One region of the Bacillus lumedeiriae genome, then DNA from elsewhere that is predicted to be linked to it. Evidence: riboswitches for the same ligand, from Rfam matches in the RefSeq annotation. Region 1 holds a riboswitch; the other holds the start of a gene.
What was found. Region 1 has a riboswitch for thiamine pyrophosphate ahead of tenA (thiaminase II). Riboswitches for the same ligand answer to the same signal wherever they lie in the genome.

Region 1 (7,917 bases):
GCAAACAAAGAAAAAGACCCATCCTGTTCTCGTTATTTTTTCTTTAAAGATAAAAGAACCTAAGAGAAGCACAATCACTGGTGCTAGATGATAAATGGATATGACCACAGTAATCGGCATCACTTCTAAAGAACGAAAGAAAAAGACCCAATTTATGATAAGGAATACACCGCATAATAAGGCAAGTACATACTCCCGGTGAGGAATAGGAATTTTCCTCTGTTGTTTTGTTTTCAGTGCACTAATCCCCCATATCGCTCCTAAAAGCATGCTTGCACAGAGGCAGCGCACAAAAACTAATTCGATTGAGTGCAGACCCGTTTTTTCCGAAAATAAACCGATCGAACCGAATATGGCCATGGAGATGGCAAATTTTAGCTTTGCATACATCCAATCCCCCCTCTAATTCGTTATCATTATAACGACTGTGATTTTTATCGTACCTGCCCCATCATAAAAAAGAAAAGCTAAAAAGAAAAGCCCTGCAGATTCATGAGGGCACTGAAAAAGTCCACCTAAAATAGTGACTACACTAAACATTGTTGATTTGCGCTCCAGGCGGACGCTTTCCACTCCAATCAACGGTATCTGCTTAAAACAGGGGGAATTAAAACACTGCTTTACTCCGAAAAGGCAAATATTGAATACACAAAAGAAAACGAAATAGCGCTCGCCGCAAAGTTGAATCCAATTGTTACGCAAGGTCCACGAAAAGAAAAAGAATAGAAAAAATCAAAGAAATAGTCAGCCGCTTGTTCGATTTCGAACAAGCGGCTGACTATTTCTGTTTGAAAAATCGGTACGAATTTAAAATCGTAAGTTTTTCAGTGCCCTCAGATTCGCAGAGCCTTCCTTTTCAACAAGAATATTCGTTCGATATGTATAGAGATGTAATAGACCCTTTCCTACCTATAATTGATTTCTAAAGTTAACTCATTCTCCGCTGATGGGTAATAGTTTAACACCTTCAAAGCCTCACTCTTTATGAGGTCGTTCACGATTTTCTGCTTATTTTCATTACCTAATCGGATCATTTGAGGGTACTCTATTTTGACATCCTTATCCCTGTAGCTTTCTTTTGTTAGTCCATAGGTGATGCTTTTTGAATAGCTTTTGCTGTTCTCCTCTATTGACTGCGACAGATAGAAATTATTTTAATTAACATTTGGAATAAATTATACAAATCCCCATAAATTTAAAATTGTGTTGATTTTTCATGATGGGGAGGAATCGAAATGAGTATGACTGTCAGCTTTCCAAAATGGGTAGTAACCGTATTATCCACTCTAGCTTTATTAGCAGCATTCACTTTTTCTCAAGCATCCAGCGCTTCAGCATCTATTAATTACGGGGAGGAAGTCTCAGAATCAGCCAAACGATATGTGGGGACCCCTTATAAATGGGGAGGGACAACGCCAAACGGATTTGATGCAAGCGGTTTTACACAATATGTCTATAAAACAGCAGCAACTAAAATGACGATCCCGAGAACAAGTGCATCACAATATCATACAGGGAAAGCAGTGAAGCAAAGTGAATTGAAACAAGGCGATTTAGTCTTCTACGCTACCGGACAAAAAGGGAAAGTATCGTTTGTTGGCATTTATAATGGAAATGGCACATTTACAGGGGCCACATCAAAGGGAGTAAAAGTGGTGAAAATGAGTGATAAGTATTGGAAAGATCGTTATGTAGGTGCAAAACGAGTGATTAAATAAATGAGGCTTCAACGCATATATGAGCGATGCTAACTCCAATACCCCTTATTTATTTGCTATATAACAAGAATATAATAAAAAAAAGAAGTGCTGGCAACACTTCTCCCGCAGCCCCTGCCGTCAGGGTGGTGGCTGTCATACATTATTTAGTTCTGCGAGAACCACCCTGCTTCTACGGCGAGGGGTGGTTTTCTTGTTTTAAAGAAATACACACTTACTTCGCGTGCAATTCCTTTCAGAACTTCACAAAGAAATTCAAGAAACGTTTCTACGATGATTACATTCTTTCCTAAAACGGAAAGAATAGCGACAATCAACCACCCTCACATTCGAGTGAAAACAAAAAAGAAAGTCCTATCTCCGTAATAACTACTTTTCCTTTCAAACCAAACTTATTAAGGAATCAACTCCCCTACTTAATTTTTATAAGGCTCTATTCTTTCTAGTTCCGAGGTGATGACATGCTTCGAACCACCGCTGGTATGAATAGATTCACTTTTAACTAACCCTAAACGTTTCGCCCAATATTTTCTAAAAACCCGAACAGAACCATCGTCATAAACTTCGCGTTCTTCCAAGACAATGACATTTTTTATCGTCCCATAAGGAACCTTAATCTCAGCATTAGTTTTAATGATCTTCTGTCCGTTAATTTCCCTTCCAACTTCAATTGGATTTTTGAGTAATGTCGTTCTATGTTTATATCTATCTAGAGTGGCTAGATTAACTGTTCCGTTTTCGTATACTTCGTCTTCGTGGTAAACTTCAGCGATTTCATTTTGACTGATATCAAGAATCGAAAGGATTCTTGTTCCTTCATTATCATCATACGTTTCTAATAATCCGTTTTTTAAAGACAAAACCGTTTCTTTGTATTCCGCATATTCCATACCAGTGCCTTTAAAATATTTGACACTCATTTGTGGGGGCATGTAATCAATAAGGTTAATAGGTGTCGTCTGACTTTGCTGCAAGACAAGTTCAGCTGACATCGTTTTTGAGTTGTAGTTGACCTTTGCTCCTAACATCTCTGCTACATCACGGAGCTGCACAAATGTTTTTCCACTATCGTGATACCAAGTATCACTATTGACTGCTTGTCCATTGACTGTGACACCTATCCGATTTTTATGGACGTTCTCTTCTTCAACCGCAGCGGTATTCCCTCTTGGAGTTTTATATTGGTGAATGACTGTTCCCGCATAGGCAGCACCAGAACCAAGTCCGGCGGTAAGTACTGAACCAATGATCATTCCTTTAACCGTTTCTTTAGTAAACAGCTTCATTGCCTTCTCCCCCACATTCTTCATTATTTATACATATGTATCAAAGGTGATATAAAAAAGAAGCGAAATAGACTCTTTCCCAGTCCATTTCGCTTCCTCTATTCTATTTTCATTCGGACATTCAATGACTTGATTATTGTTTAAATTCACTTTCCATTGTACGCGCAAAGAATAGTGAAAAGTGCGCTCTCGTAATACTCTCGTTAGGTCTGAAAGTATTATCTAAATATCCTAAAGTGATATTGTTATCTGCAAGAGCTTGGATACTGCCATTTGCCCAATGATTCTTCGTATCTTTAAAGCTTGATGCTCCAGTAGACTTTAACTTGAAGGCTTTGGATAGAATACTTGCCATTTCTCCCCGTGTGATATTTTGATAAGGTTTAAATTCAGTACTAACAAACTCATCAAATAACCCTTCTCTCATCACAGCCGAAATAGACGTATAGCCAGTGATCGTTTTAGGAACATCTGTGAATACCGGACCCGAAGCAGAAGAAGTGTCTAACTTTAATGCTCTCGCAACCATAATCGCTGCCTGTGCCCTAGTAATGTTATGGTTTGGTCTAAAGGTATTATCAGGATATCCGCTGATCACGCCTTTGTTATAAAGGTAGGTAAGCTCATTGTACCCCCAGAAACCAATCCCTAAATCTTTAAAATTTCTTGATAGCAAAGCAAAAGAATACGGGACTTTAGAGGCTCCAGTATAGTTATCAATGCTTATATAGTACGTTCCCTTCGTTACAGCGAACGGAAAGGTTGTGTTCCCAGATGCAAAAGAGCCATAGTCCGTATGGAAACGGTTAATCGTATTTCCTTTTTCGTCATAGATTTTTACATCCCAACTAGAACCAGCTAAATTAGGAATATTCATCACCAAGTTAGTCGTTCTATCCACTTTGAAAGAGTAATAATCATAATCGCCAGAAGAGCTTAATACTCCCTGATATTTATAGTTTAATTGAATAGGATTTGCTTCTTGAAACGAGCCATTCAGTTCTTTTTCAACAAAACTGCTCTCATCATATTGCAGGTTAAAGTGATAAGGGACTTTGGATGCCCCCGTGTAGTTACTAACCCTAATATAGTACGTTCCTGCTGGTAAGCCAATCTGGTCCTTCTTATCCCCAGTGGCAAATGATCCATAGTCTGTATAGAATCTATTCAGATTGGTGCCTTGGGAATTATAAACATTCACGTCCCATGAAGAATTCGTAAGGTTTGGCATTGTGATTGATACATTTCCAGGCTTATCTAGCGTAAATTTATAATAGTCATCATCACTAGATGAACTCAGTACACCTTTATATACATTGTTGACTTTCATACTCGTCGCACTTTGTACATTATTATTGGCTTCTTGCTCATAGAGGTTGCTTTCCTCGTATTGCAGATTAAACGTATATGGAATTCCAGATGCCCCAGTATAGTTGCTGATCCTAACGTAGTATGTTCCCGCAGGTAACCCAATCTGGTCTTTCGTATTTCCATTCGCAAATGATCCATATTCCGTATTGAACGTGTTCAATGTGGTACCTTGAGAATCATACACCCTCACATACCATGAAGAATTCGGCAAGTTGGCCATTGTAATTGAGACATTCCCAGGCTTATTTAACGTAAATTTATAATAGTCATCATCACTAGATGAACTCAGCACCCCTTGATGCTGCTGGTTCACCCCGATTGTCGTCGCTTGTTGCACCGTATTATTCGGTTCTACTTCAGTTGCTGCCATAGCATAAGAGGCACCGAATATTGAAAAAACGAACAAAGCAGTTAAGAATATCAGTCTCTTTAACATTTACTTCCTCCTATAGTAATATTTAATAAAAACACCTCCTATTATAACAATATTAAAAGATGAATAGTAGTTCGAAATACTTATATAAGGAGTGACAGGCACTATACCTATTTGACATTCTCTCTTCTTTTGATATGCTGAAGATAGTATTCTGAAAATTAAATTATTTTTCTGCTAGGGGAGCCTTTGAAAGGCTGAGATAAAAGTAGACTTTAAACCCTTGGAACCTGAACTGGTTAATACCAGCGGAGGGAAGCGGAAATCGCTTATTGACTTATTTGCGTAATCATTAGAAAGCGTACATAGATGCTTTTTGCGAGTAAGCGAAATCCCTTTCCTCCTCAGTTCCCTAAAACAATGAACAGAGGAGGATTTTATTATGCTTTTTACAGATCAGTTAAGACAAGCCACAGAACACAGTTGGAAGTTAAGTTTGAATCATCCCTTTGTCAAAGGAATCGTGAATGGTGATTTGCCGCTCGATACATTTAAATATTATATTCTTCAGGACATTTATTACTTGAAGCATTATGGAAAAGTCCATGCCATGGCCGCCGCACAAGCGGATGACTTTCAACATACCGCGCAGCTTGCTGAAAAAGCGAAGCTGACGGCACAGGCAGAGCTGACCGTCCATCAGGAACATGCAAAAGTATTAAATATTACAGAAGAAGAAATGGAGAATTTCCGTCCTGCTCCTACAGCATACGCTTATACCTCTCACTTATACCGGGCGGCTCTTTCCGGCAGCTTTGCCCAAACACTCGCTGCCCTGCTGCCATGTTATTGGCTATATGCCGATATTGGAAAAGTATATGAAGAGGCTGCACCTGCAGAGCCTATTTATCAAAATTGGATAAAAACCTATGCAAGTGAACGGTTCCAAACATCTACCCAGGAACAAATCGATTTGTTGAATCAGTATGCTGACTCCGCAAGCGAAAAGGAAAAAGAAAAAATCACGGAACAATTTGTCCTTTCCAAAGAATACGAACTCGCTTTTTGGGAGATGTCCTATACAAAAGAAGGATGGCTGTCGGAAAAAAGCAAAGTAGTGATTTCTTAAATAGAGAAGAAAAAGAAGGTATCACCTATTTATGTAGATGTTAGATTTAATAAAGAAAAATCTATGAAAATACAAAAGTAGAGCCAATCATTTTCTTTCAATGACTGACTCTACTTTTCTTTTGCCCTATCACACGTTCAACGACAGCCTACAGTTCTGATGTATACTCGAATGTTTCTTCCCCATCATTGATTGTGTATTTGACTACATTTTTCTTCGTTGCCCAGAGGCCAATTTTATAAGAGATGCCGATTCCAAATCTTTCGCCAGGCTTAATTTCCACAGGAATTTCATTGCTCAACAAATCAGCTTCGCTGTAAACAGTCCTTCTTGTATCCCCTTCATACACTTCCACTTTTTCTACTTTTACTGTCTGACTGCCCATATTGATAAACGAAGTGCTTATGCCTTTGATTTCGTTATTAATGGTAACAGACGCATACGAATTGAATTGCAGCAGCGGTTTATTACTTACAGTAATATAGCTGGAAGCTTGTTTTCCGCTTTCAGTTGTAACCGTAATCGTTGTCGTTCCTTCACTAACAGCAGTGACTGTTCCATCCTGTGCCACTGTTGCAACATCAGGATTGCTTGATGTCCATTGTAAACTCGTCGCAGGTCCCCCAGTCGGTGTAAGAGTCGCTTCCAATTTATACGTCTTGCCTACTTTTAATACGTAACGACTTTGATTAAGCGTAATGCGCTCTTCTTTAAAATATTTAATGGCTGCTTCTGCTTCTTCGAGTGTCGTTAAACCTTGTATTTCTGCGTCTTCTTTAATAGCAAGAACTTTATTCACTAGTGCGCGCGCGTTTGTAACAGCCTCTTCATCCTGGAGAGTAACTTTTTCCGGCAGTGCAGCGATCGCTGCTTCTGCCTCCTTCACTGCAGGTGTAAGCGCATCATACTCAACTGAAATGGTGTATTGAACACCTTCATGCGTAAATGTAACTTCATTCTGACCATGCACAAGTTCATGTTCAAGATCGATTTCTACTGCTTCTTCCTCTTTAAATTTCACTGAAATCGTGTGTTCATCCACAATATTCACCGTGTCAATCACTCGTTTTGGCTCAGAAACCGTGACCGTTATGTCCATGATGACCGCTTTGTTGCCAGTCACGTCAGTCGCTTTATAGGTGATCGTGTAGACACCCGGAATTTTTGTATCGATTTTATCAAATGGCTGACCATTTTGATTGGTGATGACACTCGTTACTTTTACAGATTTCCCATTTCTATCTACAGCCGTCACGTCAGGCATGGCAAACTCCGCACCGTATTCAACGTTGAAAGAATGTTCCCCGCTGTAAGTAAACGCAGGTGTCTCCCAATCAATGTTCGGATTCGCCGCGTTGGCGCGATACATAAATATAGCGAATTCACCACGCGTTACATTTTGCACCGCTCCGAATCGATCAGGTGTCTTTCCTTTCGTGATTCCATGTTTCACAAGCGCATCCACGTATTCGTCCCATCTGTCACTGACATCGACGAATTCATTTTGAACACCTTTCCCATCAAGTTGATAGGCGTTCGCAATAACTTTTGCCATTTCTGCTCGTGTAATATTTGCCTCAGGCTGAAACAAAGTACTGGTTTTACCGTTGATCATTCCTTTAGCATACACAGCGTTAACAGCCTGTCTCACCCGGTTGTTCAAATCTTTGAACGGAGACGGAGGAGCCGCTTTAACGTCCAATTTAAGTGCATTCGCAATCATGACCATTGCGTCGCCGCGCTTAATCGAAAGATCTGTACCGAATAATTCCTCCGAATATCCCTTCGCAATATCATGCTCAACTAAGTAATCCACCGCTTCTTTATAACGGCCATCTGGATGCACATCCTTATAATTAGCGGCTTGAGCCCCTGATGCGGCCGCTGTTAACGCAATAACGGCAGTGGCCGCAGCTGCGATGAACTTGTTGCAAAAACTTGACCTTAATCCCATATGTACTTTCCTCCGACGATGTATTCTAGTAGCTTACAAGACGTAACCCCATGCTCTATTTTAGCAAAGAAATCCTTCTTTTTTGC
Region 2 (7,917 bases), on a different contig from region 1:
TGTTCGTATAACCATATACAATGCTTGCAGCCATCAGAAACGCGACGGAAACTGCGCCCCCAAGCAAAAGCCATAGTTTGTTTTCCTTTCGTTTCATCTAGTAAACCTTCCTAAATTCATCATTTTTTCTTTATTGTAAAAAAGAAAATGGCGATCGTCAATGAATTTGAAAATCATTATCATTAGTTATTGACTTTCATTATCAATTAAAATATGATTTTAAGGGAACAGCGCATTCTGCTGCTATTCTCTTAACTAGAAAGGATATTCATGTCGGCGGTGCGGCTGCTCACCTGCACAGCCTCCTTTCAACAAACCTTATGTATATAGGAGGAAACATACATATGAGTATGAAAAAAGTATCAGTGGCCTTTCTTTCTCTTTTATTGTTATTCTTGCTTGGTGCATGCGGCAACAAAGAAGAAGTGAAAGATCAGCCAGAAAAGAAAAAAGAAGCTGAAGGAAGTTACACAGTAGAACATGCTATGGGAACGACAGAAATAAAAAGCACACCTAAACGGGTAGTCATTTTAACAAACGAAGGAACAGAAGCACTTCTAGCTCTCGGTGTCACACCAGTCGGTGCTGTTGAATCATGGACAGGTAACCCTTGGTACGATCATATTAAAGATGAAATGAAAGATGTACAGGTCGTTGGGAAAGAAGATCCGGTGAACGTAGAAGCAATCGCTAAATTAAAGCCAGATTTAATCATTGGCAATAAACTGCGACAAGAGAAATTATATGACCAATTGAGCGCGATTGCTCCAACTGTTTTCTCTGAAACGCTTCGTGGCGATTGGCAAGAAAACTTCAAATTATATGCTAAAGCTGTTAATAAAGAAGAAAAAGGCGAAGAAGTGCTCGCTGCCTACAATGATCGCATCGCTTCTATGAAAGACGAGCTTGGCGATAAGCTAAATCAAGAAGTGTCGATCGTCCGCTTTATGGCAGGAGATGTCCGTATTTACCACAAAGACTCTTTCTCTGGTGTTATCCTTGAACAACTTGGCTTCGCCCGTCCGAAAGAGCAGGATAAGCCAGACTTCGCTGAAATGAATGCGACAAAAGAGCGCATGCCTGCTATGGATGGTGACATCCTTTTCTACTTCACGTATGAAACAGGCGACGGCAAAGCTGCTGAACTCGAAAAAGAATGGATTAATGATCCTCTCTTTAAAAACTTGAACGTTGCGAAAGCCGGCAACGTCCACAAAGTGAGCGATACTACTTGGAACACAGCTGGAGGTGTCATCGCGGCGAATCATATGCTTGATGACATTGAAAAAGTAATGCTGAGCAAATAAAAAAATGGGGATGTTCTGAAAGTCAGTGATTCATTGACTAAGAGCATCCCTGTTTTATTTTCTAAAAGTTATAATTCATCCCAAAAAGCATATGAGGAAGTTGCCTCTTAGTAGAAGAAGTCCACTCTTTTCTCTCTATTTAAAAATGAATTTGAAAATCATTATCATTTATCATTGACATTCATTCTCAATTGGATTATGATGGATATATGAACAGCCTACTTGTCCCGTGAGCTGTTCTCTCACTAGAAAAAAATATGCACGTTTGCTGTGCGGCTGCCCACCCGCACAGTCCCCTTTCGAATAAATATTCCCTTACATATACATATAGAAGCGGCTGGGAAAATTCCCAGCCGCCAAATGATAAACAAATTCTCTTTTAGACTGTTGTTAATAATACAACACGTTCACTTTCTTACACTTTATACAAGTTTCATAGTATTGATTCCCTTTGAATTGATGTTCGCAGTTTTCCTGGATCATTTTTAACCGTTTTTGTAAGAAACTAAGATCTGTCTTTAGTTGATTGATTTCCGCTTCGATTTTTTGGGCATTCATTCGAATAACCTCCTTAAAAAATCACTGATAGATCTGACTGCCGGCTTCTTTAAATTCTTTCGCCTTCTCTTCCATCCCCTTTTCGATGGCTTCATCCGTATCTAATTTGTTTTCCTTCGCGTAATTGCGAATGTCCTGTGAAATTCTCATACTGCAAAACTTCGGACCGCACATTGAGCAGAAATGGGCTGTTTTTGCTCCTTCAGCCGGGAGTGTTTCATCATGATATTCCAGCGCACGTTCAGGATCCAATGATAAATTAAACTGGTCTCTCCAGCGGAACTCAAAGCGGGCTTTCGATAACGCATCATCTCTTTTATGCGCGCCTGGATGGCCTTTCGCCAAATCAGCAGCATGGGCCGCAATTTTATATGTGACTACGCCTGTACGCACATCGTCTTTATTCGGAAGACCTAAATGCTCTTTCGGTGTTACGTAACAAAGCATCGCGGTTCCGTACCAGCCGATCATCGCTGCGCCGATCGCCGATGTAATATGATCATACCCAGGTGCAATATCGGTCGTCAGCGGTCCAAGTGTATAGAAGGGCGCTTCCTGACATACTTCTAATTGCTTGTCCATATTCTCTTTAATTAAATGCATCGGCACATGTCCTGGTCCTTCTACCATGACTTGAACATCGTGCTCCCAAGCAACTTTTGTCAGTTCGCCGAGTGTTTCTAATTCAGCAAACTGTGCTTCATCATTTGCATCAGCAATCGATCCCGGACGCAGCCCATCTCCCAATGAGAAGGAAATATCATACGTTTTCATAATTTCACAGATTTCTTCAAAGTGAGTATACAAAAAGTTTTCCTTATGATGATACAAACACCATTGAGCCATAATGGAGCCTCCACGGGAAACGATCCCTGTTACACGTTTAGCTGTTAGAGGAACATAACGCAGAAGAACGCCTGCATGAATAGTGAAATAATCGACTCCCTGCTCTGCTTGTTCAATCAATGTGTCGCGGTACACTTCCCATGTAAGATCTTCCGCTACACCATTTACTTTTTCAAGGGCCTGATAAATAGGAACAGTCCCTACTGGAACAGGCGAATTGCGGATGATCCATTCCCGAGTCGTATGAATGTTCTTACCTGTCGATAAATCCATAATGTTATCAGCACCCCAGCGCGTGGCCCACGTCATTTTTTCCACTTCTTCTTCAATAGAGGAAGATACCGCAGAATTACCGATATTGGCGTTAATTTTCACATGAAAATTGCGTCCGATAATCATCGGTTCGATTTCGGGATGGTTAATGTTAGCTGGGATAATTGCCCGGCCCCTTGCTACTTCGTCCCTTACAAATTCAGGCGACATATTTTCCCTAATTGCAATAAACTCCATCTCAGGTGTGATAATTCCTTTCTTTGCATAATGAAGCTGAGTAACATTTTTTCCTTTTTTCGCGCGCAGCGGCTGGCGCTTTAAGCTAGGGAACACTTGATGATTGGCACGCGGGTCATTTTGATCTTTGTAGCCGTTATCTTCAGGCTTGATCTCCCTGCCTTCATAGGTCTCTGTATCATTGCGTTCATGAATCCATGGACTCCGGATCGCCGGCAGGCCTTTCGTAATATCAATAGAATGATGAGGGTCAGTATATGGCCCGCTCGTATCATACACACGTACCGGCGGATTTTCTTCTTCTCCAAATGAACCGGTCGTTGGGCTTAACTCAATTTCACGCATCGGCACTTTTAAATCTGGACGTGAGCCCTCTACGTAGATTTTTTTGCTGCCGGAAAAACTGGACATAATGGAAATGTTTTTTTCGTTTAATGAAGATGTAGTAGACATTAAGAATCTCTCCCTTTAATAGATTAATCGTTTAAGGACGAGATATAGCACATAACAAATGGAAAAGTTGATAGAAGTACATAAAAAAGCCGGTGTCCAATCGTTCATTGGACCCGGCTCATATGTATGCAGAAGTAGTTATGCTTTCGTGATTGTTCTAACTTCCCCACGCTGGTATGAACCAGATCAGGTCCCAAGAGTCAAGAAACTTCATCGCGTTTCTTTCTCAGCCCAGCTCATTGGACTCCCCTAGTTATGACTATTCGATTTAACTTCATTATACCTTTATATCGACAAAAAGCAAGATATTATTTTCATAATTTTTAGAATATTATATTTTTAGTAATATTCTATCCGGATTTCTCTTTTCGTCTTCTTTCTACACTTGTAAGTACCGGGCATTGGCTCATGTAATCACCGCTGCCATCCTTCTTTTTTCACATCATAAACATATAAATTAAAATCAAGCCATTTTTATGAGGAAGGTGAATGTTTTATGTATTATCCAGCCCGTACAAACCGGTCTTATCGGAATCAGCCCACTTATATAATGACGGTAGATGGTCAAGGACATGTCACAGCAAAGCCAGATGAAGCCATCTTAACAATCGGGATCGTAACGAAAAATCCAGATGCCCAAACGGCTCAACAAGAAAACTCAATGATCTCCAGCCGGGTCATTGCAGCCTTACGACAAATTGGCATTGAGGAAAATGATATAAGGACGGCCGCTTATTCCATTCGTCCAGAATATGATTATATTGAGGGACAATCTGTGTTTAGAGGATATGAAGTGGAGCATTTACTCCAAATAACTGTTAAAGATCTTTCTAAGATTGGAAACGTATATGATGCTGCTGTCAAAAATGGGGCCAACATTGCGAGAAATATCGAATTACGCGTGTCAAACCCAAATATTTATTATCAGGAAGCATTGAAGCTCGCCATTTATAATGCAACAGAAAAAGCGGATACGATAGCCCGGACAATCGGTGTAACAGTGAACAACATTCCTTTAAGAATTGTAGAAGGGGGCCAGCCCGAAAATCCAAGACCGATGGTATTAGCTTTTTCACAATCTTCCTCTTCAGAAGCGGTCCCCCCTATCCAAACGGGAGAGCTTACAATCAATGCAGCTGTGAAAGCTATTTTTGGCTATCATACTAGGGTTTAATTTTTTGTTAAGCTCCCCTGTTGATTTCCGCTCCAATCAACAACAGTCATTAACATAGTCAAGTAGAATAAACAGGAGTGACTCCATGCCAAAGCACCAGCCTCTTTTGAGTCACTCCCTACTTCTTCATTCTCTTAATTTATAGCCTTGCATCTTTCCAAAAGTTTTGAACGACGTGGGCAGATGGATTGTAAGCCCGCATCTCATAGCCTTCTTTTTTCAAATATTGCAAGATGGCAGGCAGCATATCTGCCGTAATTTTTTTCTCGTGCAGCAAAATGACGACGTGCTGATCGCCGCTCTTTTTTTGCCGCTGGATACCAGCTTGAATGTTTTGGAGAATACGTGCTTTCGAGCTGGCATTGTACCGCCAGTCTTCACTATCTACATCCCAATCCCACAGGCGGTAGCCTTTTTTGACCATGGCATCACGAAACGGCTGCTTTAAATACGGTACACTGCCATACGGGGCCCGGACTAAGATTGAGGACTGGCCAGTCACTCGTTTCAATGTCTGATCTGTTTTTTCCATTTCATTGATAAAGTTTTGCGGTGAATTGTACAGAGGATTTACTTTATGCGTTACACTGTGCAAAGCAAGGTAATGCCCTTCTGCCGCAGCCTTCTTCGTTATTTCAGCATGATATCTAATATTCGGCTCTACATAAAAAAAGGTCGCTTTCACTTGATAATCGCCTAGTATCTTTAAGATACTTGCTGACTGGGCACTTGGACCGTCATCAAATGTTACATAGGCGATAGGTGTAGGTGGAGCATTGTTGATTTGATCAAAAAACGATTGATTTGCTGCTAAGAATTCTTCATTGGATAACTTGGAGCCTATTGCTGTATAAATCCTTACAGTGTGATGATGGCTGAGATAGTCAACCTTGAACCCAAATTGTTCCGCAAGCCAGCGGATACCGACATACAGTTTACCGTTTTCCGTATAAATGACCGCAGGAGAAACTGCTTTGCCGTTAAATAAAGCTTCCTTCGTTTTTATGTTAACTACTAACTGCTGGCCGTTTTTTTCAAATATGTATAGTCCATTATTCTTATTAATTGTTTGTTTCATGTATAAATAGTATGATAGCTTTTCTGCCGGAGCAACTGCCTGGCCGTTTACAATAAACGCTTCTTCTTTTGTAAATGGCAGCATTTTGTCATGAAGCCCAATATAAATGTTTTTCTTTCCTGACGCATAGGTCTCTGCTCCCCCTGCGCACAGAAAAAATAACAGTACGCTGCACATGATGGTCAGCTTTTTTCTCATCTCTCCTACTCCCTTTTCTTTATGTGAAATTTTTTCTATTTTCTCTTTCTATTATACTACATATTTTTACCTATTGTTACAGAATTATTAAAAATATTACACATTTAATCTTATGAATGAAGAGAACTTTTTACTACTGTTTTTTAGATGACTTTGTCAAACGTGCCTGTTGATTTCACCCGGGGACACTCGCTTTCCGCGGACAGTCCTGAAGTCTCTTCGCCGCTATCGCTGGAGCCATTAAAAAAGTGGTTAATAGCGAAGAACAGGTGAGATCAATCACTATATTTAATATCTTAACAACATTTAATAATCTATATATCATGTATGGCAGACTCCTTTTCATTAAACCTGGACTTTTTCGGCGGCCTCTCTATCGCTCCTCTAGGGTTTCTCCTAGACATACCTTTCTCATAGGAGTCTCATACCTTCCGCTCCAATCTACCAAGGCGCAAAATTAACACTCGTCATGAACATAGTCTTTTAAATTGAAAATAAAAAAGCCGAGCAAAATCTGCTCAGCCTGTTTGACCTTCCTCTTCTTTTTTCATCATGACTTGTTTCAGTTCATCTTTTTTATCTTTCTTGACCAACACGTAAAGCACATCTTCGGGTAAAAGGTCTGTTTCTCCTTTTGGAGTAATGAGCTGTTCACCACGGATCACAGCTGTAATCAGTGTTTTGGGCGGCAAAGCAATATGCTGAATTTGTTTATTGACGACAGGTGAGTCAGCAAGTATTCTCATTTCCACCATTTCACTGTTCGTTTTTCCGATAGAGATTAGTTCTAAACTATGAGGAGACTGCGCTTTCTTTCCTGCTCCTGCTACGCCGAACAATTCAGCTGCTTTAGAAATCGTTGTCCCTTGTATCACAGTTGATAAGAGAACAACGAAAAAGACAACGTTAAACATAAGCTGACCGTGTTCCAGCCCTTCTACGAGCGGGTACGTCCCAAGAATAATCGGCACCGCTCCTTTTAAACCGGCCCATGAAATAAATAGTTTTTCCTTTACGTTCATCTTTGAGAAAAGCAAGCTGACAAACACGCCAATCGGCCGCGCAACGACCATTAAGAACACAGCAAGCGCAATTCCCTGCCAAGCGACATCAAGCAAGTCCTCTGGAAAAACGAGTAAACCTAAAATCATGAACATGACGATCTGCATCATCCATGCCAAGCCTTCATTAAAGCCAAGGATCGAATGACGGTACGTTAAGTCAGCATTTCCAATAATGATGGCCATGACATACACGGCTAAAAATCCGCTCGCATTCATAATCGTAATCGTACTAAAAGCAAAAATAGATAACGCAATGGATAAAACCGGATAAAGACCGGAAGAATCGAGGTTGATTTTGTTAATCACCCAAACAGAGAGTTTACCGAACACAACCCCAAGGATGAGACCAAGCCCCATTTGCCAGAAAAAGTTTAAAATAAGATTGAGAGGTTCGAATGAAGGGGATTGAATCACTTGGATTAAACTAATCGTCAAGAAAATCGCCATCGGATCATTAGAAGCTGATTCTGCTTCAAGCACAGTTGTGAGTTTCGGTTTCACATTTTTACTCCCGAGTACACTAAACACAGCGGCAGCGTCCGTTGAGCCGACAATCGCCCCAACAAGAATGCCCTCTGCCCATGTCAAATCAAGGACAAATTTAGCAGCTACGCCAACTGTAATCGTTGTTGCAATGACTCCAAGCGTAGCCAGAGACAAGGAAGGCTTATAAACAGTTTTCACGCTTTCCCACTTCGTCTGCAGGCCGCCTTCGAATAAAATAATCAC

Region 2: linked by a shared signal. The riboswitch ahead of thiC (phosphomethylpyrimidine synthase ThiC) and the one ahead of tenA (thiaminase II) in region 1 are both predicted to bind thiamine pyrophosphate.

Annotation. Positions count from the first base shown of each region.
Region 1 covers NZ_JAUIYO010000004.1:15,688-23,604, forward strand. The annotation lists gene QYG89_RS07700 (DMT family transporter) at 1-390, opposite strand, end outside; gene QYG89_RS07705 (C40 family peptidase) at 1,236-1,718, shown strand; gene QYG89_RS07710 (stalk domain-containing protein) at 2,135-3,004, opposite strand; gene QYG89_RS07715 (S-layer homology domain-containing protein) at 3,138-4,811, opposite strand; TPP riboswitch at 4,978-5,082, shown strand; gene tenA (thiaminase II) at 5,191-5,877, shown strand; gene QYG89_RS07725 (S-layer homology domain-containing protein) at 6,026-7,831, opposite strand.
Region 2 covers NZ_JAUIYO010000011.1:3,243-11,159, reverse strand. The annotation lists gene QYG89_RS12545 (FecCD family ABC transporter permease) at 1-97, opposite strand, end outside; gene QYG89_RS12540 (ABC transporter substrate-binding protein) at 351-1,307, shown strand; gene QYG89_RS12535 (serine protease) at 1,698-1,865, opposite strand; gene thiC (phosphomethylpyrimidine synthase ThiC) at 1,887-3,674, opposite strand; TPP riboswitch at 3,821-3,935, opposite strand; gene QYG89_RS12525 (SIMPL domain-containing protein) at 4,171-4,848, shown strand; gene QYG89_RS12520 (polysaccharide deacetylase) at 4,988-6,124, opposite strand; gene QYG89_RS12515 (potassium/proton antiporter) at 6,643-7,917, opposite strand, start outside.